4 regions of the Vibrio mytili genome follow, and region 3 is predicted to be linked to each of the others. Evidence: predicted binding sites of a transcription regulator. Region 3 holds the regulator's gene; each other region holds the start of a gene.

Region 1 (7,676 bases), 1.3 Mb from region 3:
AATGACACCTCGCGAAATCGTTCATGAACTGAACCGCCACATTATTGGCCAAGAGAAAGCAAAACGTTCGGTTGCGATTGCGCTTCGTAACCGCTGGCGTCGTATGCAGCTCGAAGAGAGCTTGCGCGCAGAAGTGACGCCGAAAAACATCTTGATGATCGGTCCTACTGGTGTGGGTAAAACTGAGATCGCTCGTCGACTTGCAAAACTGGCAAACGCGCCGTTTATCAAAGTCGAAGCCACTAAATTCACCGAAGTGGGTTACGTAGGTAAAGAAGTCGAAACCATCATTCGTGACTTAACAGATGTCGCAGTAAAAATGACGCACCAACAAGCGATGGAAAAAGTGAAGTTCCGCGCTGAAGAGCAAGCCGAAGAGCGCATTTTGGATGCATTGCTACCACCCGCTCGAGACAGTTGGGGCCAAGCTGAACAAACCGAAGAGTCGTCGCACACACGTCAGGTTTTCCGTAAGAAATTACGTGAAGGGCAACTCGATGATAAAGAAATTGAAATCGACGTTGCCGCACCTCAAATGGGCGTAGAGATCATGGCGCCTCCTGGCATGGAAGAAATGACCAACCAATTGCAAGGCATGTTCCAAAACCTTGCAGGCGACACGAAGAAGAAACGTAAGCTGAAAATCAAAGATGCACTCAAAGCGCTAGTTGAAGAAGAAGCCGCGAAGCTGGTCAATCAAGAAGAGCTCAAAGAAGCCGCAATCTTCAACGTAGAAAACAACGGCATCGTCTTTATTGATGAGATCGATAAAATCTGTAAGCGTGGTGAAAGCTCAGGCCCAGATGTATCTCGTGAAGGTGTCCAGCGCGATCTACTTCCTTTGATTGAAGGCAGTACCGTATCAACCAAACACGGCATGGTAAAAACTGACCATATCCTATTTGTGGCTTCTGGTGCCTTCCAAGTAGCAAAACCGTCAGACTTAATCCCGGAGTTGCAAGGCCGTCTACCAATTCGTGTTGAACTGGAAGCATTAAGCAGCAATGACTTCAAACGCATCCTAACGGAGCCAAAAGCGTCTTTGACGGAGCAGTACGTTGCATTGATGAAGACCGAAGATGTCGATATCGAGTTTACCGAAGACGGAATCACGCAAATCGCGGAAGCCGCCTGGACCGTTAACGAAAGTACCGAGAACATCGGTGCGCGCCGCCTGCATACCGTCATGGAGCGCTTGATGGACGAGATCTCTTACGATGCTGCGGAGCAATCTGGCTCCAAGTTTGTGATTAACTCAGACTATGTGAAAGCTCGCCTAGGCGATACCATCGAAGATGAAGATCTAAGTCGTTTTATTCTTTAAAAAAGGACCTAGGTTCTAGGATATAGGAAGGACCTAGGTTCTAGGTTCTAGGCTCCTAGGTCCTAGGTGTGATCGCTGAGGTTGCAGAGATCAAACGCAACCTCGGTGAGTGTGGTCTTGGAATACAGATTACGGAATACAGAACATACTCCTCTGTAATCGGTAAGCGCAGCGCTCTGTATTCCAAAAACAACAAGTGAACAACTCACCGTTTAACACTGGAGCCCCCGCGTACTCCCTCTAGGACCTAGGACCTATGTTTCCCCCTAAGACCTCTGTCTTCTGTTTTCTTATATTTTATTGACTTGCTTCAGGTCAATAGCGTAACCGAGTGTTTGAGCTTATACTGGGCAAATGAATTACTAGCACGAAAATTTCATGAAACAATCTCTGCAGATCTGGCTTGAGGCCGCTCGCCCTAAAACATTACCACTCGCATTGGTCTCCATTCTTACCGGTAGTGTGCTTGCATACGCTGCGGGGGATTTCTCTCTGATGGTATCCATTCTGGCGTTTGTCACCGCGACATTACTGCAAATCCTTTCTAACCTTGCCAATGATTATGGTGACGCGGTTAAAGGTACCGACAATGAAAAACGTCTTGGCCCAGTACGTGCGATGCAATCTGGTGCTGTCAGTCCTAAGCAAATGAAACAAGCCATCATCTTTAATATTGGACTCACGGTCATTTCCGGACTTGTTTTAGTGCTCTATTCACTGAACTCTGTAGAAAGTATCGTGACCTTCATCGGGCTCGGAGTTCTTGCGATATTGGCAGCGATTGCCTACACCATGGGCAGCAAACCTTATGGTTACGTCGGGCTTGGTGATATTTCAGTCTTTCTGTTTTTTGGTTTACTGGGCGTCTCTGGTACTTACTTCCTCCATACCGGCCACATCGATAGCACTTTATTTCTTCCTGCACTTGGCTGTGGGTTGCTCGCGGTCGCAGTACTCAATATTAACAACATGCGCGACATTGAAAATGACCGTGAGTGTGGCAAACGAACCGTGGCAGTACGCTTAGGTCAGCGCAAAGCCAAGCAATACCATTTTCTTTTGCTTGGTGGGGCTGTGGTTGCGTTTGCCAGTTACCTATTGATTCAAGATAAGTCCATCTGGATTAGTCTGCCCTTCTTGCTCAGCGTCTATTTCGTTCTCCATCACGGAAAAGCGGTTTGGTATACAGAAAAACCAGCACAAATTGCCCCGATGTTGCCAGCCATCGTCAAATGCTCCTTAACGACCAATATATTGTTCGCAACAATTGTGGTAGCTCAAACTCTGGTAAGTTAAAAAAAGAATGTCATTGCATTGACTTAATGCCCAGATATACTCAAGGACAACCAATTTTCTTTTCTGCTTAGAAAGGTACGCTATGGAATACAACACCTCAGCACTCTGTGACATCTATCTCGATCAAGTCGATGTGGTTGAGCCAATGTTCAGTAACTTTGGCGGCAGCGCTTCATTTGCCGGACAGGTCACCACTATCAAGTGTTTTGAAGACAACTCACTGATCCGTGAAACGCTTGAGCAAGATGGCGTGGGTCGTGTTCTGCTAATTGACGGTGGCGGCTCCTTACGTAAAGCCCTTGTCGATGCAGAAATAGCAACCATCGCAGAAGACAACGAATGGGAAGGCATCGTCGTTTATGGGTGCGTTCGTGAAGTCGACGAACTCGAAGACATGAACCTCGGGATTCAGGCACTCGCTTCTATCCCTGTCGGCGCCACCAGCCAAGGTATCGGTGAGCTAGATGTCCCAGTTAACTTTGGTGGCGTCAGCTTTCTCCCTGAAGATTATCTCTATGCCGACAGCACCGGCATTATCCTCTCGCCTGAGCCGCTCAATATTGATTTAGAGTTGGATGAGGAAGAAGAAGAGGCGCTAGGGTCCTAGGAAAAAAAGGACCTAGGTCCTAGGCGAGATTGTTGGAGTTGCAGAGTTCAAACGCAACCTAGGCGAATGTGGTCTTGGAATACAGATTACGGAAACACAGGTCCTAGGCGAGATCGTTGAAGTTACGGTGAATAGACGTGACCTTAGTGAATGTCGGCTTGGATTACTGATTACAGAATACGGAACCCGGAAACACAGGTATTAAGCACTAGGCTACTAGTAGGTTAATGTGGCCTTGGAATACAGAACATACGCCTCTGTAATCTGTAAGCGAAGCGCTCCGTAATCCAAAACCCAAACACGAAACCAACATTTATCCCAGCTAGTTCCGCGCACTCCCTCTAGGACCTAGGACCTGTGTTTTTCCTAGGACCTTGGCTTTCCCTAGGACCTTTATGTAAAAACACCCGCCGAGGCGGGTGTTTTAGATTCTAATGAACCGATAGAATTACTCTACGTCGTCCATTTTGCCAAGTAGTGCGCGAATGCGTTCTTGCCACTGAGCGTGCTCTTGTTGTGCTTGTTGAGCTTTCTGCTCAAGATCTTCACGTTGAGAGCGCAGTTCATTCGCTTCTGTTTCTAGTTTCACTTTGTCTTCTTTCAGCTCTTCTACTTCCATCTGAAGAAGAGTGATTGTGTCAACTGCGGTTTGAATTTTCGATTCTAATTGTTCTAGTACTTCAAAAGACATCTTGGCCTACCTATGTTATTCCGTTGGAGTGACGCACGAGACAGACGTGCACCTAACCTATATGAAGTTCATTCTACTCAGCGTAGCGATGATAAACACGCCCTATATTCGATATTTTGCATCATTCGATTAAAAAAACAGCGCTATTTCACTAAACGCTGACTTTTCTTATTCGTGAGGCAATTTTAACCACGTTATTTTGCCATCGCCACAATAAAAACTCAGCCAAGCTTTGATCAAATTCAACTTAGTGAAGGTTAAAGACACGCAAAAAGGCAAACGTTTAACCAGCGTTGTGCTAAAATCCTCGCGCAAATTATTCTTCCCTCTTGCTTACTTGGAGACATCATGAAACGCGATTTAGCAATGGCATTTTCCCGTGTGACTGAAGGTGCAGCACTCGCTGGTTACAAATGGCTTGGCCGTGGCGACAAAAACGCAGCAGACGGCGCGGCCGTAGAGGTTATGCGTACGCTACTGAACAAAACTGAAATCAGTGGTGAAATCGTGATTGGCGAAGGCGAAATCGATGATGCACCAATGCTCTATATCGGTGAGCAAGTGGGTATCGGTGGTGATGCTGTTGATATTGCGGTTGATCCAATCGAAGGCACTCGCATGACGGCCATGGGTCAGTCCAATGCACTTGCAGTCCTTGCGGCTGGCGAAAAAGGCAGCTTTCTCAAAGCCCCTGACATGTACATGGAAAAATTGGTTGTTGGTCCAGGTGCCAAAGGGGTTATCGACCTCAACAAACCACTGAAAGAAAACTTAGAAAACATCGCCAATGCGCTCAACAAAACACTCGACACGCTTGTCGTCATCACCCTAGCCAAACCACGCCATGACGACGTTATCGCCGAGATGCAATCCATGGGTGTGCGCGTCTTTGCCGTGCCAGACGGTGACGTAGCAGCATCTATCCTAACGTGTATGCCAGACAGTGAAGTCGATGCTATGTACTGCATCGGTGGCGCGCCAGAGGGTGTGGTCTCTGCCGCCGTTATTCGAGCGTTGGACGGTGATATGCACGGTCGCCTTCTTCCTCGCCATGAAGTCAAAGGTGACAACGAAGAAAACCGTATCTACGGTGCTGCCGAACTAAAACGCTGTGAAGAGATGGGCGTTAAAGCCAATGTAGTTCTAAAAATGGAAGACATGGCCCGCAGCGATAATGTGGTGTTCTCCGCCACTGGCATTACCAAAGGTGATTTGTTAGACGGTATCACGCGTCAAGGTAACATCGCCACCACAGAGACGCTGTTAATCCGCGGTCGCTGCCGTACAATTCGTCGCATTAAGTCCATCCACTACTTGGAACGTAAAGACCCAGAAGTGCGCGATATTATTGTGTAGTTTTGAGGACCTAGGGTTATAAAACCGAGGGCCTAGGGAAAAGAAAGGACCTAGATAAAGTAGGTTCTAGATCCTAGGCTCCTAGGTCCTAGGTCCTAGGTGTGATCGCTGGAGTTGCAGTGAATCAGCGTAAGACTGGAGAAAGTGTCCTCGGATTACGGAATACGGAATACGGAAACCACAGCAAACGCCTCTGTAATCGAGAAGCGAAGCGCTCCGTATTCCAAAACAACAAACACAAAACCAACATTTAACCCTGCTGGTTCCACGCGCTCCCCCTAGGACCTAGGACCTTTCTTTCCCTAGGATCTTATGTTTACCCCTAGGACCTGTGTCCACGATTATAAAGCCTTTCCTTTACTAACCCTATCGCGCATAATATGTACTGACATATAAATGGTGGGTATATGAAAACCGTAGATAGGATATTGCAAATCGTTAAGCGTGACGGCTCTGTCACTGCTAAACAACTTTCTTCTGAATTGAGTATGACCACCATGGGGGCGCGTCAGCACCTGCAAGGATTGGAAGACGATGGCATCCTTTCTACTCACGATAAAAAAGTCAAAGTCGGTCGCCCAACTCGGCATTGGCAACTGACTCAAAAAGGTCATGAGCAATTTACCGATCGTCATGGTGAGCTCACCATTCAATTCATCGAAGCAGTCGAACATATTTTCGGCAAAGAAGGGCTGGAAAAAGTCACCTCCGAGCGTGAAAAGCTGACCCTGCATAACTATCGTCAGCACCTTGAGCAATGCAGCTCCCTTGAGAGCAAGCTAGAAACCTTAGTCACTCTGCGTGAACAAGAAGGCTACATGGCAGAGCTGGAACAAGATGAACAGGGCTTCATTTTGATCGAAAACCACTGTCCTATCTGTAAAGCCGCAACACGCTGCCCAAGCTTATGCCAATCTGAATTAAGTGTATTCCAGTCTCTGCTCGGAGAAGACACAACCATCACTCGAACTGAGCATATCATTCAAGGGCAACGCCGCTGCGTATATCGTATTCAAGCGTGAGGCCATTCAGATCTTAGCGCCGACCTGTCTCACTAACGAGACAGACATTCTATTCGCAATCCATCCTCTCTCAATTGGTATAGGCTTTTAGGTATCCCATATGGATTTGGAGAACCATAATGGCAAACCCACAACAAAGCCTGCAACAATCCCTACCCTCATTTGATGAAATGGTAAGGATGGCAGAGCGTGATCCTGTTGCTTTCGAGCAGTTCCGTCATGATATGGCAGAAGCGATGATTAACAATGCGTCTGCGAAAATGCAACCAAGGTTGCGAGCGCAGCAAAGCCATATCGACAGAATGATAGACCACTGCAAAAACCCCAACCACACCAATGTTGTTCTAGGAAACGAACTGAGAAAGCAATTCGTTAAGTTTCAACAAGCGTTGCAAGGAAAGCCACAAGCGAACAAACCCGACAATGTTGTTCAGTTTTATTAAAATAAGGTCCTAGATCCTAGGTTCCTAGGTCCTATCTTTTCCTAGGACCTATGTTCATCCCCTAGTACCTAGTTTTTCCCCAGTTCATGATACAATTGCAACAAGTTCAAAAGTTTCTCTCATAAAACGAACGTGTCATTCTGTTGATGATCACGAGAGAAAACATGTAAAGGTCAAAGATGCAATCAGATCATGAGTTCCAAAATTGGACAGTCATCGGTAAAGGCACGGAGCGAGTTTGTCTCCAAAACCCTGAAGACAGAGCCCAATGTGTTAAGCTGAGCCGGAAAGACACAGCCAAACAAACTTATCGTGAAATTCAGTTTTTTGAACGATTAAAAAATAAAAAGGTTCAGTTTACCCACATTCCTGACTACTTAGGAAAAGTCACCACAGAGACCCAAGTAGGATTTAAGCAACAAGTTGTTTTAGATGAAGATTTGTCGGTCTCATTAAACTTGTCGCAGTACATATCTCAACAGCAAGAATCGGTTGATTTCGATAATATACTTCGGGCGATTAGTACTCTAAAAGATTACTTGATGGAGAATCGCATCATACCGAGCGATCTCGTGCTGACGAATATACTGGTTCAGCAATCGGGAGGTGAAATCAGGCTGTATCTGATTGATGGGTTTGGTAATACCGAGTTTATTCCTTTATCGAGTTTTGTTCCTTATCTGATGTATAGAAAGATAAATCGCAAGTTTACGAAGTTATTAAGACACAACTTGCCTGTATGTATTCAGGCCACTAAGGGTCCTGAAGAGCTGGCAACGTACAACAAAAAAGCGGACGAATTTGAAGCGCGGTACCTTTAACCGTGTAGCGATTGGTCAAACGGACTACGACTTAGACAAGCTCAAGTCTAGACAGGCGAAGACTAAGGTCAATACCAAAGACAGAAAAGGGATGCGTGATGCATCCCTTTGTTATT
Region 2 (7,676 bases), 190 kb from region 3:
CAATTACCGCCGCGACGGCAGGAAACATGCAGAGTCAAATCAATTATACTCGCTCCAACGAGAAAGAGGCCGACCGTTTTGGTATTGCGACACTGGCGAAAGCAGGTTTCGATGTGAAAGCAATGCCACGTTTTTTTGGCCGCTTGGCTGATGAGTATCGCTACGCAAGTAAACTGCCGCCAATGTTACTCACCCACCCGCTTCCTGAAGATCGTGTGGCAGACAGTCGACAAAGAGCGGAAACTTATCCACCAATGCGCGTTGTTCCCTCGATTGATTATCATTTGGCGCGGGCACGTATCGTCGCTCGTTATGCAGGAATCGACGGGCAAGCGGCATTAAGTTGGTTTGAGCGTACTCAGAAAAAAGCCTCTGCGGATATTGTTCCATCGTTCGATTATGGAAGAGCGCTGGTTTATCTCGATACTAAACGCCTAGACAAAGCGGAAACGCTGCTAAACAAGCTGACACGTCAGGACCCCAATAACCCGTTTTATCTTGATGCGATGTCTGATTTGTACATCGATAAAAATCAACCAGAGAAGGCAATCGACATGCTCAGCAAAGCACTTTCGCGGAACCCGCAAAATAAAGTGCTGACGATTAATTATGCCAACGCTTTGATAAAAGCGAACCAAAATGCGCAAGCGGTTCGCACGCTCCAGAGATACACTCATAATAACCCAGAAGACGCAAATGGATGGCAGCTCATCTCGCAAAGTTATCATGCTCTGGGTCGTAACGATGAAGAGCTGGCTGCACGAGCCGAAATTTTAGCGCTACGTGCAAACTGGAATAAAGCGATTCAATATTATAGTGAAGCAAGTAAAATGGCCAAACTGGGCAGTCTAGAACAGGCACGATATGATGCTCGAATAGACCAGCTCATGATCTTAAGAGATCGATTCATGGCATTACAATAACGAAACGGAGAAAACCATGTCAGTCGTGATTTATCACAATCCACGTTGCTCAAAGAGCCGTCAAACACTCGAATTATTAGAACAGAATGGCGTGACGCCGGAAGTCGTGAAATATTTAGACAACCCGCTAAGTGTCGACCAACTGAAAACACTTTATGCGCAACTCGGCTTTTCTTCAGTGCGAGAAATGATGCGTACCAAAGAAAGCGACTATAAAGATCTTGGCTTAGGGGACGCATCAGTCAGTGACGAGCAACTTTTTCAAGCCATGGAACAAAATCCAAAACTGTTTGAGCGTCCTGTTGTGGTTGCAAACGGCAAAGCGAAAATTGGTCGCCCACCAGAGCAAGTGCTGGATATTCTATAGATGGATTGCCAGATCCTGATTTTGTACTTCAGCCGTCATGGCTGCACAAGACAACTGGCAAGACAGATAGCAAGAGGAGTCGAGTCGACTCCTCAATGCGAAGCAATTTTGCGTACAGTTGAAGAATTGTCATTTCACTCACAGCCTCAGCCCGATCCAATTGTTACTCTAGAGGAACTGAAAAAATGCGATGGTCTCGCTTTCGGCAGCCCGGTTTGGTTTGGCAATATGGCTGCACCACTAAAGCACTTTTGGGATCAAACAACACCATTATGGGTAAGCGGTGATCTCATCGATAAGCCAGCTTGTGTTTTCACCTCATCGTCATCCATGCATGGCGGGCAGGAAACCACATTGCAAAGCATGATGACGCCCTTGCTGCATCACGGAATGGTGGTGCTGGGTATTCCTTATGCAGAACCTGAATTGCACTCTACGGAGTCTGGAGGGACACCCTATGGTGCAAGCAGTGTCGGCGAAGCATCGAGCCTTTCCGCCGAAGAAGCACGCCTCGCACAAGCATTGGGTAAAAGGCTGGCATCCGTAGCATTAAAGCTCAAGACCAGCGTAAATCAAGGATAGTTCAACGATGTCTGATCATTTAGACCAAACCCCCTTAGGTACACAGGCGAAAACGTATCGTTACCTCGCTTTGTTTGGCAATTTATCGCTGTTAGCTTGGGTCGCGATTTGGCAGCTTGTGCTATCCCCGCACCCACACCTAAGCAGCTCGACTCTGGCAATTGCATGGTGTATACCACTGTTGCTTCCTTTGCCTGGAATTTTGGCCGGAAAGCCTTATACACACGCTTGGGCGAACTTCGTATTAATGCTGTATTTTTTGCATGCGTTAACCATTTTGTATGTGGATAACGGAGAGCGCTGGTTAGCTGCGGTTGAATTACTACTCACGTCTGTGGGCTTCGCTGGCAACATTTTGTTTGCCCGAGCGAGAGGTAAGGAGCTGGGCCTAAAACTCAAACGTTTATCCCAAGTTGAAAAAGAAGAGAAAGACAAGTTTCTAAATTAGTCGGCTTAGTCATAAGTTTTTGATAAAAAAGAGTCGCCATTGCGACTCTTTTTTATTGCTATTTAGCTTCGCGACGACTGCCACTCATAAACTAAATCATACTGCTCTTGTACTGGCTTTTTGCTCGGTTGAACAGGGGACGGGCTATCTTCTAAAGACGACTCAGTCACGTCGGCAATAGCAGGAAGCGCCCCTTCTCCATCAGCAGACTCAGTAGAGGTCGCCCTCTCCTCTTTTTGTATCGTAGTTTCCCCTTTCATTTCGGTCGCAGGAGTAAGTTCAGCCACTGGTTCATCAATCATATGCAATCGAGAGATAGAAGCGGCTTGCTGCTGAAAAGAATCTTTGGACGCAAGCAAGTGAAGTTTTAATGTTAGCTCGTTCCCCTGAACTCGTTTGATCTCACTGCTCGCCACTGAGTTGAGCTGCTTCAATGTATTTTCTAGACGGAAAAAATCCGTTGCTGAATTAACGTTACGCACTTTCATTACCAAAACGTTGGATGGCTGCTCCGTCACAACCACAGCATTCTTTTTCGCATAATAATCAGCAAGACCATTCACCATGGCTTTAATCGCCTGTTCACCCGTTGCAGAGCCACTACGCGGTGGCTTAGGAGAAGCAGAGACGGATGAAGGAGACTGGTCGTATAACGTCCACCGTATCGTATCCTTTTGCACACGTAAGATAAGCAAAGCATCTACCGGATACCGCTGACTCGCTTGGGCGATAGGCGTGATAAAATCGCCCCAAACATCAGAGACCTCTATTCCAGTCACATCATCAAAATCTCCAACAGGAATCGTAACCGGCAACCCGCGCGTCTCAGCAGCACGGCGCAATTTTTTAATGTTCGGAGAGTCAGAGTTTTCCCAAGCGATGGTGCGATCATAGCTTTCTTCTTCAACCATCCAAACAAGAATATTGGCGCGATTAGGTGACCAAGACGGCAACTGTGCCTGATTCAAGAGTGATTGTATCTGCGTACCATTGAACTGCATTTTTAAGCTCGCTTTACCATCCACTCGGCCGTAACCCAACTGAGAAATGTAACGTGAGCTTGACTCCAGCGCCTTTTGAATAACTGGGTTTTGTAAGGAGGAATCCGACCCCGTCGCTCGGACGATAACATCTTTCATACCTTGTTGACGAGCCATAGATTCAGCATCGCTCAACTGACGGTCGATCACCGCTTCTGCATGATAAATATCCACTTGCGTCAGGGCATGTACGGGGAGAGTTAAACAACCTAAAAGTAACAGAGCAAAATAGCGCATAGTTTTCTTCATCCTTAAAACACAACGACAAATGATAAGCAACGCGCAGAGGTCGAGCAAGATAGTGACAGAGGAAATACCGCTAAATATGACACACTTAATATTAATTTTATCAATTTATCATACTGTGTAGCTTATATTTCCTGATAATCAGTTTTATGTCCCTATACGAACGAGCCACAATAATCACCTAATAGCATAAAACACACATACTCTAAATATTTGTAATAAGACAACTCGCAATTCATCCCTCTGTTTTGTAGAATTCACGCGAAATTTTGATCTAAACAGCATTGCAAACGTTTGCTACATGCTAATATCCGCCAAATTTTTTGAATAGGAAATGATTATGAAAAATGCGTTACAAGGCGCTCAAATGCTCTTTGTCGCTTTTGGTGCACTGGTTCTCGTGCCGCTTCTGACTGGTCTCGATCCCAATGTCGCTCTCTTCGGTGCTGGTGTCGGTACTCTTCTCTTCCAATTGATCACTAAACGTTCTGTCCCTATTTTCCTTGCTTCTTCCTTTGCGTTTATTGCTCCTATTATGTTTGGAATCCAAACGTGGGGAATCGCTGCAACCATGGGCGGTTTGATGGCTGCCGGCTTAGTTTATGTTGCGCTTGGTGCCATGATCAAAGTTCGCGGTGTCGGCTTTATTCACAAGATTTTACCTCCCGTGGTCGTAGGGCCGGTGATCATGGTCATTGGTCTCGGCTTAGCACCTACTGCCGTCAATATGGCGATTGGTAAAACGGGTGACGGTGGCGCTCAACTAGTCAACGGTGATGCCGCAATCATTATCTCTTCTGTTTCATTATTAACAACGATTGTGCTCAGTGTCTTTACCAAAGGCTTCTTAAAGCTGGTTCCTATTCTTGGCGGTATTTTGGCTGGATACGCGGTGTCACTATTCTATGGCGTAATTGATTTTACCCCTGTGGCACAAGCGGCTTGGTTAGCGATGCCTAACTTCACTACGCCCGAGTTTAATATCAATGCGATTCTGTTCATGATTCCAGTTGCCATTGCTCCTGCCGTAGAACACGTGGGTGACATGCTCGCTATTTCGAACGTGACAGGTAAAGATTATCTGAAAAAACCAGGATTACACCGCACCATTACCGGCGACGGTATCGCTACGATTGCAGCATCTATGGTTGGTGCACCACCAAACACGACTTATAGCGAAGTAACGGGGGCCGTGATGCTGACTAAAGCGTTCAACCCTGTAATCATGACTTGGGCAGCGATTACCGCTATCGTTCTTGCGTTGGTTGGTAAGCTTGGTGCAATTCTTCAGACCATTCCAGTGCCTGTAATGGGCGGCATCATGATCCTGCTGTTTGGCTCTATCGCGACTGTGGGTCTTAATACCTTAATCAAAAACCATGTTGACCTGCATAAATCTCGTAACCTAGTGATTGTTGCAGTGACACTGGTTTTTGGTATCGGCGGCATGGCTTTCGGCGTTGGCGAGTTCAGTCTTCAGGGTGTCAGTTTGTGCGGCATAGTGGCAATTATTCTGAACTTAGTGCTACCTCATGACCTAGGTGAAAACCACGTCGTTGACAACGCTCAAATGGAAGAACAGAAGTAAACGGTCCACTTTTTCCAATCAAAAACAAATATAAAAAGGCTTGGTTTTTAACCAAGCCTTTGTTTTTAATTCAATTTATAAGAATCAAGGTCGCGCTTATTTAGTACCAAAGATCTTATCGCCCGCATCACCTAGGCCAGGGACAATGTAACCTTTGTCATTGAGTTTCTGGTCAATTGCTGCGGTGTAAAGTTCTACATCTGGGTGCGCTTTTTCTAATGCTTCAATCCCTTCTGGTGCTGCCACTAAAACAAGCACTTTGATTTGGTTACAACCTTGCTCTTTAAGTAAGTCAATGGTTGCAATCATCGAACCGCCAGTTGCAAGCATAGGGTCAACCACAAGAGCGATACGTTCTTCGATGTTTGAGGCCAGTTTGTTAAAGTATGGGACTGGCTCTAGCGTCTCTTCATCACGGTAAATACCGACCACACTGATACGCGCACTTGGTACGTGCTCAAGTACACCATCCATCATACCGAGACCTGCACGCAAGATTGGCACTACGGTTACTTTTTTACCTTTGATTTGGTCGACTTCAACTGGGCCATTCCAACCATCAATGGTCACTTTTTCTGTTTCAAAATCCGCTGTTGCTTCGTAAGTAAGTAGGCTACCGACTTCTGTCGCTAGCTCACGAAAACGTTTCGTGCTGATATCACCTTCTCTCATTAAACCAATTTTGTGTTTTACTAGAGGGTGTTTTACTTCAACAACTTTCATGTCCATCTCCGGCTATAGTTGGCAATATTTAAATAAACCTTCAGATTATACATAATTTTGACGAAGATAGCAGGCGATATCACCAAAGAAAAAAACCAGCGCAAACGTTTGCTATCTGTATTTAAGCACTGGTAGAATAGCGCCGTTTTCATATCCAACTTAAATACCGAGGACTTCCCTGTGAGTGGTAATAACTCTTCTCTTAGTTATAAAGATGCTGGTGTAGATATTGATGCAGGTAACGCGCTTGTCGATCGTATTAAGGGTGCCGTAAAACGTACTCGTCGCCCTGAAGTGATGGGTGGTATCGGTGGTTTTGGCGCACTGTGTGAGCTGCCAACTAAATACAAACAGCCAGTATTAGTGTCTGGTACTGATGGCGTAGGCACCAAACTTCGCCTCGCTCTGGATATGGACAAGCACGACACCATCGGCATTGACCTTGTAGCAATGTGCGTGAATGACCTTATCGTACAAGGGGCAGAGCCATTGTTCTTCCTAGACTACTACGCAACAGGCAAACTGGATGTCGACACTGCTGCAGATGTGGTGTCTGGCATTGCAGAGGGCTGTGTTCAAGCGGGTTGTGCTCTTATCGGTGGTGAAACAGCGGAAATGCCGGGCATGTACGAAGGCGAAGACTACGATGTCGCGGGTTTCTGTGTTGGCGTAGTCGAAAAAGAAGACGTCATTGATGGCTCAAAAGTCGCTGCAGGCGATGCTCTTATCGCGGTAGGTTCAAGCGGCCCCCACTCAAACGGCTACTCACTTATCCGTAAGATCCTTGAAGTGTCAGGTGCAAACAAAAACGAAGATTTAGCTGGTCGTACGATTGGTGAGCATCTTCTAGAACCGACTAAAATTTACATTAAGTCAGCGCTTAAGATGATTGAGAAGTATGACATCCATGCGATTTCTCACATCACAGGCGGTGGCTTCTGGGAAAACATCCCACGCGTTTTACCAGAAGGCACAAAAGCAGTGATCGATGGCAACAGCTGGGAATGGCCTGTTATCTTTAATTGGCTACAAGAAAAAGGGAACGTTACGACGCATGAAATGTACCGCACCTTTAACTGTGGTGTTGGTCTGATCGTCGCCCTACCAAAAGACCAAGCAGACGCAGCCGTTGCGCTTCTTAAAGAAGAAGGCGAAAACGCATGGGTCATTGGTGAAATCGCTCAAGCTGAAGCAAATGAAGAGCAAGTAGAGATCAACTAACTTATAATACCAATTCCAGCAATCTTCTCATCATTCTTGCTGGTTAAAATCGCTGATAGCTGCGTTATAATTTTTGTAATTAGAACCACTAGTTACCGCAAATTTTGTCTTGCTCTAAGCGATTTTTCCTACGCAATTTTATGACAATAAAATTACTGGCATTGGTATATTCAAGCTCAAAAAATGAAAAGAATGAGGATACTAGATGACTAGGTCCTCATTCTGCTATCTGGAACCTCGAAAACCATTTTGATAGTAGGTACTTTTAAAGGATCTACAATTTTAAGGCAGCCTCAACACATGAAAAATATAGTGGTCCTCATTTCTGGTAGCGGTAGTAACCTGCAAGCCATTCTAGAAGCCTGCGATGCCAGCATGCCCAACGCGCATGTTTCTGCTGTTTTCTCAAACAAAGCAGACGCGTACGGATTGGAGCGAGCTAAGCAATTTAATGTGGATGGTCACTTTGTCGATCCTAAAGCATTTGACTCCCGTAACGCCTTTGATGCGGAACTCATGAAACAAATCGACCAGTATC
Region 3 (7,676 bases):
CATAACAAGATCCACCGGCTTTTCCATATGTTCGTTAATGGACTGAACCGGTGAATGAATCAATCGATACTGCTCAAGCAAACCGTTTTTTTCAATCTCCTGTTTGGCTAGTTGCAGCATTTCCGAAGATAGATCACATAACGCGACTTGATGTCCGAGCTTAGCAAGCTTTTGCGACAATTGGGCCAATCCTCCACCAGCGTCAAGTACGCTTAGGGGTTGCTGGTCGGCGCCTAATTCACTTAGAATCGTTAGAAAATCTTCCCACACAATGATTTGACGGATCTCTCCTTTGTCGGAGCCGTATATATTTTTTGCAAATTTGTGGGCGATATCGTCGAAATTGCGGTCTTCTGTCACTTCTGCTGAGTTATCATAACGGATTGTGCCGCTATTCTGGCACAAGGAAAGCAGGAATAAAGAGGGATATCCTCATTTTTATTATCAATTGATGTTTTTTCGGACTATTTATGTATGTTTGAGCTGAAAAAAGTAATGTCCGCCTTGCTGATGCCCCTACCGGCACTGCTATTGATAGGTTTATTCGGACTTGCTCTCATTAGTTTTACCCGTAAACGTAAAACGGGTTGTTTCGTTGTTTTATTCTCTTTTGTTGGTCTCTTCTTAGTTGCGTTTCAACCCGTTTCAACTAGCCTACTAATGCCATTAGAACGTCAACACAAAGCGTTTTTACCCGTATCTGACTCCGTTGATTACGTCATGGTTTTAGGTAATGGCCATGTGGTCGATGACGAGATTCCACCGACCTCCCAATTAAGTCGAGCAGCATTGATGCGCCTTACCGAGGGCATACGTATTTTGCGCATGTACCCAGGTGCCAAGCTTATTTTGTCTGGTTATGCGGGTGGTTCAGAAGTCAGCCACGCACGTATGATGGCCAACGTCGCGCTAGCACTTGGTGTCGCAAAATCGGACATTATTTTATTAGAGGATGCGAAAGACACCTGGGAAGAAGCAAGACAAGCAGCAGCATTTGTACAGCAAAAAGGCATTGTGTTGGTCACATCAGCAAGCCATATGAGCCGCGCTTTATATGAGTTCAACGCAGCAGGCATTAAACCCTTCCCTGCGCCAACCAACTTCTTAGCGACAGATGAAATTAATCAAGCATGGGATAAATACGCGCCAAAAGCCCGTTATTTAGAGCAAACCGAAATATTTTGGCATGAGTTTTTAGGCAGTATATGGCAACGACTGCGTGATACCGTTGGACAAACTCCGATGGTCGATCCAGAGCCATCAACCACCAATTAAAGCATGGTTAAAACGGTAAAAAATAAAAAAGGAGAGCAAGGTTGCTCTCCTTTTTTATTTTATTAGATTTGTCTAGATTTTGGTTTGAACGAAATGGAACGCAAAAACTAGTCGCCTGCGAACATATACCCCTCACCATGAACCGTAACAAAAATTTGTGGGTTCTTAGGATCAAACTCCATTTTTGCGCGCATGCGTCGAATAAGTACATCAATGGTGCGGTCGTTTGGCGCATCAACACGATGGCTGATCATGTTTAATATACGCTCTCGACTCAACACCTGATTTGGGTAAGAAGACAACGCTACCAACAACTCATACTCGGCTTTGGTCAGTTTAACGGGCTCATCATTGCGACTTAAAGCTCGACGCTGAATATCAAACGTCCACTCCCCAAAACGAACGATATGCTGTTCGTCTTTCGCGTTTGCCGTCTTGTTCGATCCTTGTCGAGCCGTTGAAATCCGCCACAGCAGGTTTTTGACTCGAACTAATAACTCTCTTAATTCAAAAGGCTTTGTTACGTAATCGTCAGCCCCCATTTCTAGGCCAACGATTTTATCTATGCTATCCGTGCGTCCTGTTACTAATATAATGCCAATATCTGATTGACTGCGTAACTCCCGGGTCAACATTAATCCATCTTCTCCCGGTAAGTTGATATCCAACATAATAAGATCGACACCATCATTTGATTGAAGCACTTCACGCATTTGTGCGCCACTCTCTGCTTCGCTGACGGTGTAGCCTTCATGTTGAAAGTAACCCACTAGTTTACTGCGGGTTACGACATCATCTTCTACGACTAATACGTGATAGCTCATTTACACCACTTTCTGTTGTGATTTACCGGATCGTATTCTATTCATAATCATTAACATTTCTAGTCATTGTTCGCCAAAAAAGCAAGATTTAACGTTTTTCTTGATTCAAAACAATCTAACGAACACCTATTAACAACTGCATATATTTCAGCATAAATCGTCACAAACATAGTTACTGCTATTCATTTTAATTGATTACACTTATACCCATAACCTCAAACGAATTTATGATGCTCAAGAGAGTGCATTAGCAGGAGCCAAATCATGCAAGAACTTAAGGCTTTCAACGAAAAACGCGCTGAAATTTACTGGTGGTTTTCCAGTCTGTTTGCCAAAGAGTTGACAGAGAAAGAACTAGAGGCGTATCACAGCGTGGAGATAAGAGGCTTTCTATCTGGTTTGGGCGAGAACCCAGCCCTGAAGCCCGCAGTCGATACATTGACTGATGCTCTGAATCGGTTGCAAGTGCGTCACGATGCTCAGTTGGAGCTAGCCGCAGATTTCTGTGAGCTGTTTTTGAAAACACACAAGCACGGTGCACTTCCCTACGCTTCTATGTACATCGGTAGCTCTGGATTACTTAATGATAAACCAGCAGAAGAGATGGAAAGATTAATGGCAGAATTTGGCGTACAGGTGGATGCTAGCTTAAATGAACCCGCAGATCACTTGGCCGTAGAGCTCGACTTTTTAGGCAACATGATCATTCGTTCCAACGAGTTTGAACAAGAAAAGCACATGGAAGAAGCTTTCCTAAAACAAAATGACTTTATTCAAAACCAGTTGATGACATGGCTACCCCAATTCGGTAAAAAGTGCTACCAGCTTGATGAGTTCGGCTTTTATTCCAGTGTGACTCAGTTGCTCATTGCATTTTGTAAACTGGACAGTGGTTATCTGATTGGAGAATAATTATAGCTAATCGTTGTTCTCTGCAAAATTGTGACTTCAAATACACTAAACTGTTGTCTAAAGCATTGCCTGACTGGTGACATCGGGATAAAATGTGAGCGCAAACGATTACATATATTATTTACATGCAAACCGCTCATTTCAGCGGTTTTTGTGTTTTTTGGTTCAATGACTTTCCGTAAATGAAAACAGACAAGGATCATTGAACTCCGCTACTAAAAGCCTTTACCAATAATAGAATAACCAATAATCAACGCGATCTACTCGCTCGTGGTGCGTATTTATTACATGCAATAAAGTGAATGCAAGCACTTTCGCGCAGCCGGTTTTCTCCACTAAGGTATAATCATAGTAGCTCGATACAGGACACTATTTATGGCCACTATAAAAGACGTCGCTCGCTTAGCCGGCGTTTCAACCACTACAGTTTCGCACGTTATCAATAAAACGCGCTTTGTTGCAGAAGCAACTCAAGAAAAAGTCATGAAAGCGGTTGATGAGTTAAATTATGCCCCTAGTGCGGTAGCTCGTAGCTTAAAATGTAATTCAACCAGAACCATCGGTATGTTGGTGACTCAGTCAACCAACTTATTCTTCTCTGAAGTCATTGATGGTGTTGAGAGTTACTGTTACCGACAAGGTTATACTCTGATTTTATGTAACACAGGTGGCATATACGAAAAACAACGTGACTATATTCGTATGTTGGCAGAAAAGCGTGTTGATGGCATCTTGGTTATGTGCTCCGATTTAACCGAAGAGCTAAAAGAGATGCTTGACCGTCATGCTGATATTCCAAAGGTGGTCATGGATTGGGGGCCAGAGAGCTCTCAAGCAGATAAAATCATGGATAACTCAGAGGAAGGTGGTTACATAGCAACTAAGTACCTAATCGATAATGGTCATACTGATATTGCGTGTTTAAGTGGTCACTTTGAAAAACTGGCTTGTAAGGAACGTATTCTAGGTTTCCGTCGTGCTATGGCTGAAGCTGATCTCCCTGTAAACGAGGATTGGATTCTAGAAGGTAACTTTGAATGTGACACTGCCGTATTGGTTGCCGATCAGATCACCGCTATGAAAAAGCGTCCAACAGCGGTCTTTTGCTTCAACGATACAATGGCACTTGGTTTAATGAGCCGATTACAACAAAATGGCATTTCAGTGCCAGATGATATTTCTGTTGTGGGCTATGACAATATTGAGCTGGCAGAGTATTTCTCACCACCACTTACAACCATTCACCAGCCTAAGCGCCGTGTTGGTAAAAATGCGTTCGAAATTCTGCTTGAGCGAATTAAAGATAAAGAGCATGAGAAGCGAATTTTTGAAATGCAGCCTGAGCTGGTCATCCGCAATACGGTTAAAAAACTCAACTGAGTAAAATAGTCTAACAAATAAGCACCTGCGCAAGGTGCTTATTTTTTTCTTAAAAATAACATTTATTAAACCCCCATCTAACTTTTCACAAAACCTCACAAAATAACTCTTTGTTTTATTGTCACTTAATGCAATAAAAGCGTTCTCTTGTTGTGTTAATTGACCACATCAGATAATAAGAATCATAATGCATAATTACGCATTATTTACTGAACGAACATCACACTTTATGAGCTGAAATGTGATATTGATTCAATATCCACAGTATTCTGAAAATGTCACGCACAGGGCAAACCATTTGAAAGAATGGGACGCAAAGCTTCCGGCCTGAACCCTATTTTTTAGTGGAAGGTAGCGGGGTTGCCGATGGCAAATATGCATATAATGAGTTTACCCTTTAATGACATTGTTACTACATGCATTTGCTAATCTCTCGGACCTGATTTTTGGTGGCGTAATATGAATTACACCGAGATAAGACATCATGGATAAACCAATACTCAAAGACTCAATGAAGCTGTTTGAGGCACTTGGCACGATCAAATCGCGCTCAATGTTTGGCGGCTTCGGGCTGTTCGCAGATGAGACTATGTTTGCTCTAGTAGTGAACAATCAGCTTCATATACGAGCAGACCAGCAGTCCTGTTCTCAGTTCGAGAAACAAGGACTAAAACCGTACGTATATAAAAAGCGTGGCTTTCCCGTTGTTACTAAATACTATGCTATTTCTAATGATTTATGGGAATCTCGTGAACGTTTATTGGACGTTGCGCAACAATCTCTTAAATGCGCAAAGTTGGAAAAAGTCGAGCAAGCCAATACCAAACCAACGCGGTTAAAAGACTTACCTAACCTTCGGTTAGCAACAGAGCGAATGTTGAAAAAAGCCGGAATTAAATCCGTAGAACAGCTCGAAGAAGAAGGCGCATTAAACGCATATAAAGCAATCCAAGATACGCACAGCACCTCTGTAAGTATCGAACTACTCTGGGCTTTAGAAGGCGCGATTAATGGTACTCACTGGAGCGTGGTTCCGCAAACTCGTCGGGATGAACTAAAAAGCCAACTTCAGTAACGTCCGTTTTCAAGTATCATCAAACCGCAGTTTTATCTGCGGTTTTTTTTGAAATTTTTTCCTCTCTTAACCTGTCTATAGATTTTGTGATATCTAAGTGGAACTGCATAATGGATAAAAAAAAGATCGTCGGGTTAATCCTTGTTACTGTCATCGTAATCTTAGCGACATACTTTAGCCCCTATTTGACCTTAGAAAATGCCAAAGCCCAGCAAGCCGATTTAAACGCTTATATTGATAAAAACTTCATCTTGGCAGCGGCGGTGTACTTCTTCACCTATATTGTCGTTACTGCTTTATCGATTCCTGGCGCCGCGGTGGTCACCTTACTCGGTGCAGCACTTTTTGGTTTTTGGTCAAGTTTGTTGCTAGTCTCTTTTGCCAGTACGATTGGAGCGACAGTGGCGTTTCTGAGTAGCCGCTATTTGCTGCAAGAGTGGGTACAAAATAAATTCGGCAAAAAACTCGAGGCCATTAACAATGGTGTCAAAAAAGACGGTTCGTTCTATCTGTTGTCGCTGCGTTTGATTCCGGTATTTCCTTTTTTCTTAATCAACCTTTTAATGGGGCTAACGCCGATGTCAGTCGGCCGATTCTACCTGATAAGCCAAATAGGTATGCTACCTGGAACCGCCGTATACCTAAATGCAGGTACCCAATTAGCTCGCATTGAAAGCCTCTCCGATGCCGCGTCGCCCTCCATATTAGCCTCTTTGGCTTTACTTGGGTTGTTTCCTATCATCATTAAGTGGGTAATGATGAGGTTCATGCCCAACATTCAAAGCAAGAGAAATAATACTTAATGAAGATATTTATCGCTAAGAATCCAGCTGAAGCCCATATTGTCTGCGAGTTGCTAAAAGCAGAGCAGGTATGTTGTGAGGTACGTGGAGAGGGGATCTTTGGGTTAAAGGGTGAATTGCCCTTTGGGGAAGACACGGATCCTTATGTTTGGTTGTTGAATCCAGAGCAACACCGCCAGGCAGCGATAATTATTGAAGGCTATGAAAAGCAAACGCAACCAAACGTATTTCCGGATTGGCAATGCCCTCATTGCTTAGAGAACAATGAAGGGCAATTCGGTGCTTGTTGGCGGTGTGGGTATCACATTGATGGAAGGGACTAGGTATTAGGGTCCTAGGTCCTAGGTTCTAGGCCCTAGAAAAAGATTACTGATTACTGATTACTGATTACTGATTACTGATTACTGATTACTGAAATTTATCCCATGCATTCAGCTTGTCAACGTCATGCCAGCGAGCTCAATCGTGACGCTATTCTGTATTCCCTAAAATACAACACACCAATCCCAATACGAGAATACTGAAGCTTCGAGTATCTCCCCCTCTAGGATCCTAGGACCTTACTAGTTAAGCCATTAAGCTTTGTCGCTTTATGAATTCAATGGAATGTTGATTAAAATCGTCTGGTCGCTCAACATTACAAACATGCCCACAGTTAGGAATTTCACGAAGTACGCTTAACTTATGTGCTGCAACCATTTCTTTAACAGGTTTAATGAACATATAGTCCCTATCCCCCATCAAGTATAGTGTTGGTATTGGCAACTCTCTGTCTTTGAAATACTTCATTAATGGGTTCACATCCGCCGCTAATACAAACCAACGTTTGAACTCTTTTTGACAAAGTTTCTTAGCTTCTCGAATAAATAGATGCCTCGATTCACGTTGATTCCTCTGTGGCATCACAACATAAGCAAATAACTTATATAACCACATATAAGGTAAGATGTGCTTGCAGAAGTTTCCTGACTTCACCAGAATTTGCGAGCGTGTATTCAACCGAGTCACGGCACCACCTAGCACCATTGAGCTGACCCTTTCTGTCGCAAGCTCTGCTAGGTTGCGCACAATGATGGTACCCAATGACATACCAACAAAATGCGCCGACTGGATCTTTAAGTGGTCCAACACCTGTAAAATATCTTGCGTCACTTCAGTAAAGGTATAGCGGCTGGTGATCAACTCTTTAAGCAGTTTATTTGACTTTCCATGCCCTCTTAGATCGATAAGTAACAAATTAAAATGCTGCTTATACGCCTTAATTTGCTTAAACCATATCGAAGAGCTGCCTCCTGCACCGTGCACAAATACAACCCACTCATTGCTGGTAGGATGTAAATAGGTTTTATGAAAGAGTAGCGCTTGAGTCATATTCCAACATGAAATGTAATGTTACTAAGTACGGTC
Region 4 (7,676 bases), 600 kb from region 3:
TAGTTGTACTGCGCAAAATTAGAGACTTAGATGTGAAATTGAGACAATCCTCTGAATTTACGTGAGATTTTATGTCAATTGTCCGTCAAATTAGCAATCTCTGATATTTTTATTGAGTAGTGGTTAATATTGGTAATGTATTTATTTATAGTTTTATAAACTATAAATAAATTTAATAAACAGTGGTATGAAATAGTTTATGTTAGATTGTTGGTTTTTAACAATGTTTTGATTGTGGTTGTTGTATTTCTACGTGGTCAAAAAAAGTTGGCGAAAATCAGAAGCTTGTCATACACTTCCTGATGTAACCCCGATATGTTGTTGAATTGGTAGGGTAAAACTGCTCTGGCGCTACACTAAGTAGCATTGTTAAACATAGCTTTGAGGAAAGTTTTATGGCGCTCACAAAAGCCGAACTGGCAGAAAACCTGTTTGATAAGCTGGGATTTAGTAAACGGGACGCCAAGGAAACGGTGGAAGTGTTCTTTGAAGAAATTCGTAAGGCACTGGAAAGTGGCGAACAGGTAAAACTGTCAGGTTTTGGTAACTTTGATCTTCGAGACAAGAATGAACGTCCTGGTCGTAACCCAAAGACCGGTGAAGATATTCCTATTACTGCTCGACGTGTAGTTACATTTCGCCCGGGTCAAAAATTGAAAGCTCGTGTAGAAAACTTGAAGAAATAACCGTAACTGCGACCCCGAACAAAAGATCACACTAAATGGTGATCTTTTGTTGTATTTAACCTTTGTTAATACCTTCACCCCATTAAAAAACCACCGCTCTTCGGAGCGGTGGTTTTGTTTCTTGCTCAAAACAAGACGATAGTCTTGCGTTAGGCTGCTTCCAAGTGTGTAGTTAAGTACGGCTGCCACGCTTGTTGATACAGATTTTTGGATTGAGTACGCATACGCTGAATTGACGCCATCTCAATCTCATTTAAATCACGTTTCTCCTGCATGGCTAGTCTTTCCAGTTTTTGAATTTTTTCATACAAGTCGTGTTCTGGCCCACTTTTTACGTCTGCAATGGCTTTTAGGTGAAGTTGAACTTCAGCGATAAGATTCGTTTTGGGTAACCGAACCAATAAGTTTAAATCACGGTAGCCCGATGGACCTGGTTTCTTGAAACGGTTTTTGACTTTTACGATCGTCGTCTCTCGTTCGAGGGTCTCATAAATCGAGATTAAACTAGGCACATCGTCCGCCACAATTGTGCCTCGGGCAAGGTCAGTAATCCTTTCTACTTGGTTATTGAGTTCAATACGTACTTTTTCTTCGGCGCGATGTTGGGATTTTACTCCCGCGAAAAGTGGTAGGGCATTATTTAATAACGCTGAACTTTTGCAGATGGTTTCAAGCTCAAACTGTGCTTGATGTGCTTTGCTGTAGATAATGTCGAAATCGGAGTAGGGTTGAGTTGCTTGGGTGTCGAATGATTGAATGCCATATAAGCCGCTAAGGCTGTGTTTGAATCGTTTCGGACACACTTCGTTTTGGCTGGCAGAACGATTTTGTATGTTGCTCGTCGTTGACGTGTTAGGGATTGCAGCGAATGCTGGGGCACGGCTTAGTACTAAAAGCATCAAAGCGGTAGTACGTAAAAATAAGCTCATTCACACTCCTTTAGTTGCTTGCACTTAGAAAATTGGGAACAAAATGTCACTAAGTGTGGCAAGTTAGGTACTCACATTATGAATGGGGTCTTATCGACAGATTCCAAGGTTATAAATAAACTTAATAGTAGAATCGTGCGCTAGGTCGCCATTTATATTTTTATTATTCTGATATTTCGGTATCAGAGCTTTCACTTAAGGTATGGAAATATCCTATCACTTGAGTATTAACGAAAGATGAACGGCATAGACAAATTCTGAAAAACCATTAGGCTTAACGCACAAAATGACAATCAGCTAACAAGAAGAAAACGATGAGAGACCCAGAATTTTGGCACAACAAATGGGCCAGTAATAAAATCGGATTTCACCTGGAAGATGTGAACCCATTATTGCCAACACATTGGCATCATACGCAACCAACACGTAGTGACCGGGTGCTGGTTCCTTTATGTGGTAAATCGGAAGATCTCGCTTGGCTTGCAACCAAACATGAAGAAGTTGTCGGCGTAGAGCTAAGTCAAATTGCCGTTCGCGCTTTCTTTGCTGAGCACTTCTACACACCAATGGTCACGCCAATCAACGGCATGCACGAGCTGTATCAGTTTGATGAGTTGTCCATTTATACGGGTGACTTCTTTACTGCGCCGCTTTCACAAGTTGATATTATTTACGACCGAGCCTCTCTTGTGGCACTGCCGGAAGATATGCGAGAAGAATACGCAAGTCGACTAAAACAGTTACTTAACCCAGGTGGACGAATTCTATTGATCACGTTGAACTACGTACAAGAAGAAATGGCGGGCCCACCGTTTAGTGTGCCTGTGAGTGAAATAGAGCAGTTGTTCTCGGGTTATAAAGTAACGTGCTTGAACGTTGATGAAGCAGATGAGAGCCACCCTAAAATCAAAGACAAAGGATTGAGTCGTTTCTCTGAAGAAGTGTATTTAATTGAAGCTCCGTAGTTCTCAATACTGAGCATTACGAAATACGTAAAGCAACGAAAAAGCGCAGCCCTTGAGCTGCGCTTTTGTTTCTATCCTTAAAATGGCAGACGTTATTATCATCGCTTGATGAATAAGTCGCTTAGTAGATAACGTTAACTTTAGCCGCGCTTGCGACCGCATCTTGAACGGACTCTTCCGTTGAGTTTCGGCGAGTCAATACCACGCCCAAACGGCGACGTCCGTCGATTTCTGGCTTACCAAATAGACGAACTTGCGTTTGAGGTTGCGCCACCGCTTCAGCAACATTATCAAAACGAATGTTCGTTGAGGTACCTTGACCAAGGATAACAGCGGATGCCGAAGGGCCATATTGAACAATGCTATTGATAGGCATACCCGTAAACGCGCGCACGTGAAGTGCAAACTCAGACATCTCTTGAGAAATCATAGTGACCATGCCGGTATCGTGTGGGCGAGGGGAGACTTCATTGAAGATGACTTCATCACCTTTAACAAATAGCTCCACGCCAAAAATCCCGTAGCCTCCAAGCGCATTCACCACTTTCTCTGCGGCATACTCAGCGGCTTTTATCGCATTCTCGGACATAACTTGTGGCTGCCAAGACTCACGGTAGTCTCCGTCTTCTTGACGATGACCGATAGGTGCACAGAAGTGAACGCCATCAACCGCGCGAACCGTTAACAGGGTGATTTCGTAATCGAAGTCGATAAAGCCTTCAACAATGACACGTCCCGCACCAGTACGACCGCCTTCTTGCGCGTAGTTCCAAGCGTTTTCTATATCTTCTTCGGATTTAATAACGCTTTGGCCTTTACCTGACGAGCTCATCACTGGCTTAACCACGCAAGGAATACCCGCAAAATCGACGGCTGCTTTGAAGTCTTCGTAGTTATCCGCAAAACGGTAAGGCGATGTTGTTAAGCCAAGATCTTCTGCTGCTAGACGACGAATGCCTTCACGGTTCATTGTGAGCTTGGTGGCTTTTGCCGTCGGGACAACATTCAGTCCTTTCTCTTCGAGTTCAACCAGTTTATCGGTCGCGATAGCTTCGATTTCAGGGACCACGTAAGCCGGCTGTTCTTTGTTAATGATTGCTTCCAAAGCTTGGCCGTCTAGCATGTCGATTACATAACTACGGTGGGCGACTTGCATTGCCGGGGCGTCAGCGTAACGATCACAGGCGATCACTTCTAAGCCAAGTCTTTGGCATTCGATCGCGACCTCTTTACCGAGTTCTCCAGAGCCAAGAAGTAATACGCGGGTAGCATTTGAGCTGGTTGCAGTACCGAACATAGTGTTCCCTTACAAAATATGGATACCAATCGTAGAAAATAACTCTGATTAGTATGATGAGACAGAATTTGCAGGGGATCATACTGAATTTTGTCAGTGAAGCAAACGTTTGCGCAAGGTTTTTGTCAATAAAAAAGCTCTACCTGTTGTAGAGCTCTTATCTTTGTCACGTGTTCTATACGTTAACGAAACTTAACGGTATATCCGGGTTTAACGACTCTAATGTGGACTGGGTATCCGCAAGGTGGCTAATTTTACCCTGTGAGTTTTCTACCAACGCTGCGGCTTGAATATTCTCGAATGTTTCACCGGCAAGCAATACTTGAATCAAGGCGACTTGAAGCGGCGGTAAGCTTGGGTTAAACGCTGCGTTTTCAGCGTATGCACCTTGGAATTGGCGACCATTTTTGAGCTCTAATGCTAAACCGCTTAAGTTGTTTGTATAAGGGGCATGACTCATATTCATCGCCTCTACGGCTTTTTGAATCAACGCATCTTGATCATCACAGCTGAACTGATGCTTCACTTCTGCCATCAGCGCAGATTCGATGCCTAAGTCACTCGGCCCAAATGCCTCTGGTAGGTATTCGTGCAGTGTCTTTTCTTCACGTTCGGGTAATTGAACCTTGAGCTCTTTCGCAGTGGAAAGCTCATTCATAAATTGGCGGCAGTGGCCACATGGACTGAAGTTAATGGTTATATCTTTCACACCACGTTCGCCTTTCATCCAAGCATGACTGATCGCCGCCTGCTCGGCATGAACGGTTTGTCCTAACTGGACGTGGAGAAATTCCATATTTCCGCCAAAGTACAGACGACCGGAAAGGCCACGGACAATGGCACCGACATAGAATTCTGAAATAGGCGTATAGGCATAAGCGGCAGCAAAAGGCAGTAGGGCAACGCGAAGCTCTTTATCTGATAAGCCAGTAGTTGCGCGCAACTGTTCGAACTGTTGTGCTGAAATAGTAGCATCAAAATCGTCCGATTGGACAATTGGCGCAAGTTGAGTTGAAAGTGCTTCAGGAGCGCTTGCGAGCGCCTGTTCAATGCGACTTTTCATGTTGAATCCTTGTTATTGCATGGAACATTATTGTATGTGAGACAGAAAAATGTTCTGTGCCTCCTGTCACATTGTGAAATGCAATGGTTACATCTGTTACATAATTAGAGAGAGCTCACACATGTATTCGATTGCATCTCATTTTACTGCGACAAGTTTAACGATTCTCTATCCATCGAAGTGGAGAATGACGAGTTAATTATAGGGTAAAACTCTTTTTTAGTTGCTTCACAAGCCGTGTAGATTGGAGGCTTATTGATACAGCCACACCGCGAGTGCAAAAAAGCTTGGTGCCAGTATCGACGTAATAATGCCGCACAAAACCAAAGCGAGTGAGGAAAAGGCGGCATCTTCTGGCTGCTTTTCTGCACAAGTAGCGGTGCCAAGCGCGTGAGAAACCGTCCCCATCGTCAGACCTCGAGCAATAGGGTGTTTGATGCCAATAAGGTTGTAAATAGGATAAGCGATGATAGACCCTAACAGCCCAGCAATCAGTACCAGAATCGCCGCAACGGCTGCCTCACCGCCAAGGTGGCTCGAGATTTCCATTGCAATAGGCGTCGTCACCGATTTACCTAATAAACTGGCGATCAAGTTAATATCGGCTTTAAACACTACCGCAATTAAGGTTGTCGTCAGCATCGACATAATACTGCCTAGCGTGCAAGCAAACGTAATGATGCGCCAATTCGCTTTAATCTGAGGTAACTGCTCATAAAGTGGGTAAGCAAGCGCGACAACAGCGGGTTGCAGTAAAAAACTCACCACACTATTGTCTGCGTAATACGTCTCGTATGGGATGTCTAAATAGATCAACAGAGGAATGAGCACCGCAATACAGATAAGCAGTGGGTTAGCAAGGGGGGAGTTGAGTTTGATAGCGATTGTACGAGCGATCAGGAAAACAACAATAGTGACAATTAACCACATATTAATAGTTCTCCTTTAGCAGGTAATCCAATAGCCATGCCAAGCTCACTAGTACGATAAGGGAGCCACCAACCGCACTAGCAAGGACGGGTAACGCATTGGCGATCAGCATGTCAAAATGCTCCATTAACCCGACACTGATGGGAACAAACAGCAAAATCATGTAACGGATAAACAAGCTCGCGCCGGGTTTAACCCACTCGACTTTTACAATGCCCAGTGTCATAGAGAAGAACAATACCAGCATGCCAATCACACTACCCGGTACTGAAACGTTGGTGAATTTTTGAATAGTCAGGCCGATCCCAAGTGCGCCCATGATAAGAAAGAGGGAGATGAGCAGTTGGATCAGTTGTAAGAATCGATCTTTAATCATTTTGACAGCATTAAAAGGTCAAGCACACCAGCGGGTGCGCTTGAATAGGTAAAATTACGAAGCCAAACTCTCAACGTAACGATAAACAGACTTGAGTATGGCGATTTTCTTTTCGTCACTTTCGTGCTCGTGCACTAAGTTTTCTAAGTTCAGCATATACTCTTCAAGTTGATTTTCAAATACTTCTCGACAGTGTGATGCCCAACGTTGTTGTTCTTGGTCATCCAAAGTGCTTGGATAATTGCGCGCACGGTAACGGAACAGTAACGGCTTAATACGCTTATCATCGAACTCGATGTCCAATGCCGCAAGGTTGTTTGGCTCCGTTTCTCGGATAATGTCCATCGCAGCGCGATCAGCAGGTGAGAAGAATCCGTCGTAAAGCTGAGTGTCCACATCGTCACTCTTATCAAACTGACGCTCGATAGAGAACACACCGATGAGTTTCTCACGAATCTCAGGATGTTTACGCAACAAAGCAAGGTTGTCTAAACAGCGCTGGCGATCAATGCCAATCGACTCGGCATTTTCCGCAGTCAGGGTTTTCGCTGGCGCCAGAATCGGGCACTTGTTGAGATGAACCAGTTTTACCGGGACTGGCAATAAGTCACCCAATTCATCTCTCTTGGTGTAAAGCCTTTGTTGTAGTTCTTCTGCTGACAAGTCAAGAATCGGCTGAGGATCTTTGGCTAAATCTATCGTGATCACCGCGTTGTTGTTCGTTGGGTGCCATGCAACTGGCACGATCCAACTGGTGTACTGGCATTCACGCCCCAACATCCCTGACACGTGCATTAACGGTGTCATATTAACGATGTCGACCAATTCATTGAGCTTGCGTTTCTGGCGCATTGAGAAAAAATAATCGAACAGCTTAGGCTGCGCGGCTTTCACCTTTTTTGCCATCTCAATCGTCGCGATAACATCCGCCATAGCATCGTGCGCGTTGCTGTGTTCGATGCCGTTCGCAACAGACAAGTGCTCTAACTTAAAGCTGGTAAAGCCTTCATCATTCTCAGGCCATTCAACGCCTTCTGGGCGCAGCGCATGACAAGCACGCATCACATCCAGTAAATCCCAACGAGAGTTTCCGTTTTGCCAGCTCCAAGCATAAGGATCAATGAAATTGCGGTAGCAGGTGTAACGTGTGACTTCATCATCAAAGCGAATACTGTTGTAGCCTAAGCTGGTTGTCTTCGGTTTGGATAACTCAGCATGAATCTTGGCAATAAACTCGGGTTCTGGCAGGCCTTCTTGCACGGCTTTTTGTGGCGTTATTCCCGTTATCAAAGCCGCTTCAGGAGAAGGAAGATAATCAGCTGGTGGCTGACAGTACATTACTAAAGGCTCACCGATGATATTGAAGTTTTCATCCGTGCGAACGCCAGCAAATTGGCTGGGTCTATCTTTTGCCGGGTTTGTTCCCCAAG

Evidence for each region. The regulator PurR, encoded in region 3, represses purine synthesis genes. The targets are predictions, from matches to a motif close to TNANGNAAACGTTTNCNTNA.
Region 1: glpX (class II fructose-bisphosphatase) is a predicted target of PurR. The motif match lies at 4,190-4,209, and genes of this name have one in related genera.
Region 2: purM (phosphoribosylformylglycinamidine cyclo-ligase) is a predicted target of PurR. The motif match lies at 6,014-6,033, and genes of this name have one in related genera.
Region 4: purT (formate-dependent phosphoribosylglycinamide formyltransferase) is a predicted target of PurR. The motif match lies at 3,975-3,994, and genes of this name have one in related genera.

The regions. Positions count from the first base shown of each region.
Region 1 is NZ_CP110481.1:228,523-236,198, reverse strand. Features, by position in the region: gene hslU (HslU--HslV peptidase ATPase subunit) at 1-1,324, shown strand, start outside; gene ONE56_RS01095 (1,4-dihydroxy-2-naphthoate polyprenyltransferase) at 1,703-2,620, shown strand; gene rraA (ribonuclease E activity regulator RraA) at 2,703-3,227, shown strand; gene zapB (cell division protein ZapB) at 3,676-3,918, opposite strand; gene glpX (class II fructose-bisphosphatase) at 4,267-5,274, shown strand; gene ONE56_RS01075 (helix-turn-helix transcriptional regulator) at 5,682-6,296, shown strand; gene ONE56_RS01070 (DUF3135 domain-containing protein) at 6,416-6,739, shown strand; gene ONE56_RS01065 (YrbL family protein) at 6,919-7,560, shown strand.
Region 2 is NZ_CP110481.1:2,069,340-2,077,015, forward strand. Features, by position in the region: gene ONE56_RS09510 (M48 family metalloprotease) at 1-923, shown strand, start outside; gene arsC (arsenate reductase (glutaredoxin)) at 940-1,290, shown strand; gene wrbA (NAD(P)H:quinone oxidoreductase) at 1,291-1,872, shown strand; gene ONE56_RS09525 (DUF2069 domain-containing protein) at 1,880-2,320, shown strand; gene ONE56_RS09530 (DUF2066 domain-containing protein) at 2,383-3,597, opposite strand; gene ONE56_RS09535 (uracil-xanthine permease family protein) at 3,947-5,194, shown strand; gene upp (uracil phosphoribosyltransferase) at 5,291-5,917, opposite strand; gene purM (phosphoribosylformylglycinamidine cyclo-ligase) at 6,098-7,138, shown strand; gene purN (phosphoribosylglycinamide formyltransferase) at 7,439-7,676, shown strand, end outside.
Region 3 is NZ_CP110481.1:1,882,017-1,889,692, forward strand. Features, by position in the region: gene cmoM (tRNA uridine 5-oxyacetic acid(34) methyltransferase CmoM) at 1-360, opposite strand, end outside; gene elyC (envelope biogenesis factor ElyC) at 475-1,275, shown strand; gene torR (two-component system response regulator TorR) at 1,383-2,099, opposite strand; gene torD (molecular chaperone TorD) at 2,364-3,011, shown strand; gene purR (HTH-type transcriptional repressor PurR) at 3,387-4,391, shown strand; cyclic di-GMP riboswitch class I at 4,670-4,759, shown strand; gene ONE56_RS08660 (TfoX/Sxy family DNA transformation protein) at 4,876-5,466, shown strand; gene ONE56_RS08665 (TVP38/TMEM64 family protein) at 5,577-6,269, shown strand; gene ONE56_RS08670 (putative signal transducing protein) at 6,269-6,592, shown strand; gene ONE56_RS08675 (alpha/beta fold hydrolase) at 6,837-7,640, opposite strand.
Region 4 is NZ_CP110481.1:1,285,764-1,293,439, forward strand. Features, by position in the region: gene ihfA (integration host factor subunit alpha) at 396-686, shown strand; gene ONE56_RS05985 (phosphoribosylglycinamide formyltransferase) at 836-1,615, opposite strand; gene ONE56_RS05990 (thiopurine S-methyltransferase) at 1,930-2,580, shown strand; gene purT (formate-dependent phosphoribosylglycinamide formyltransferase) at 2,702-3,877, opposite strand; gene cdd (cytidine deaminase) at 4,053-4,940, opposite strand; gene ONE56_RS06005 (LrgB family protein) at 5,193-5,870, opposite strand; gene ONE56_RS06010 (CidA/LrgA family protein) at 5,872-6,246, opposite strand; gene sbcB (exodeoxyribonuclease I) at 6,301-7,676, opposite strand, start outside.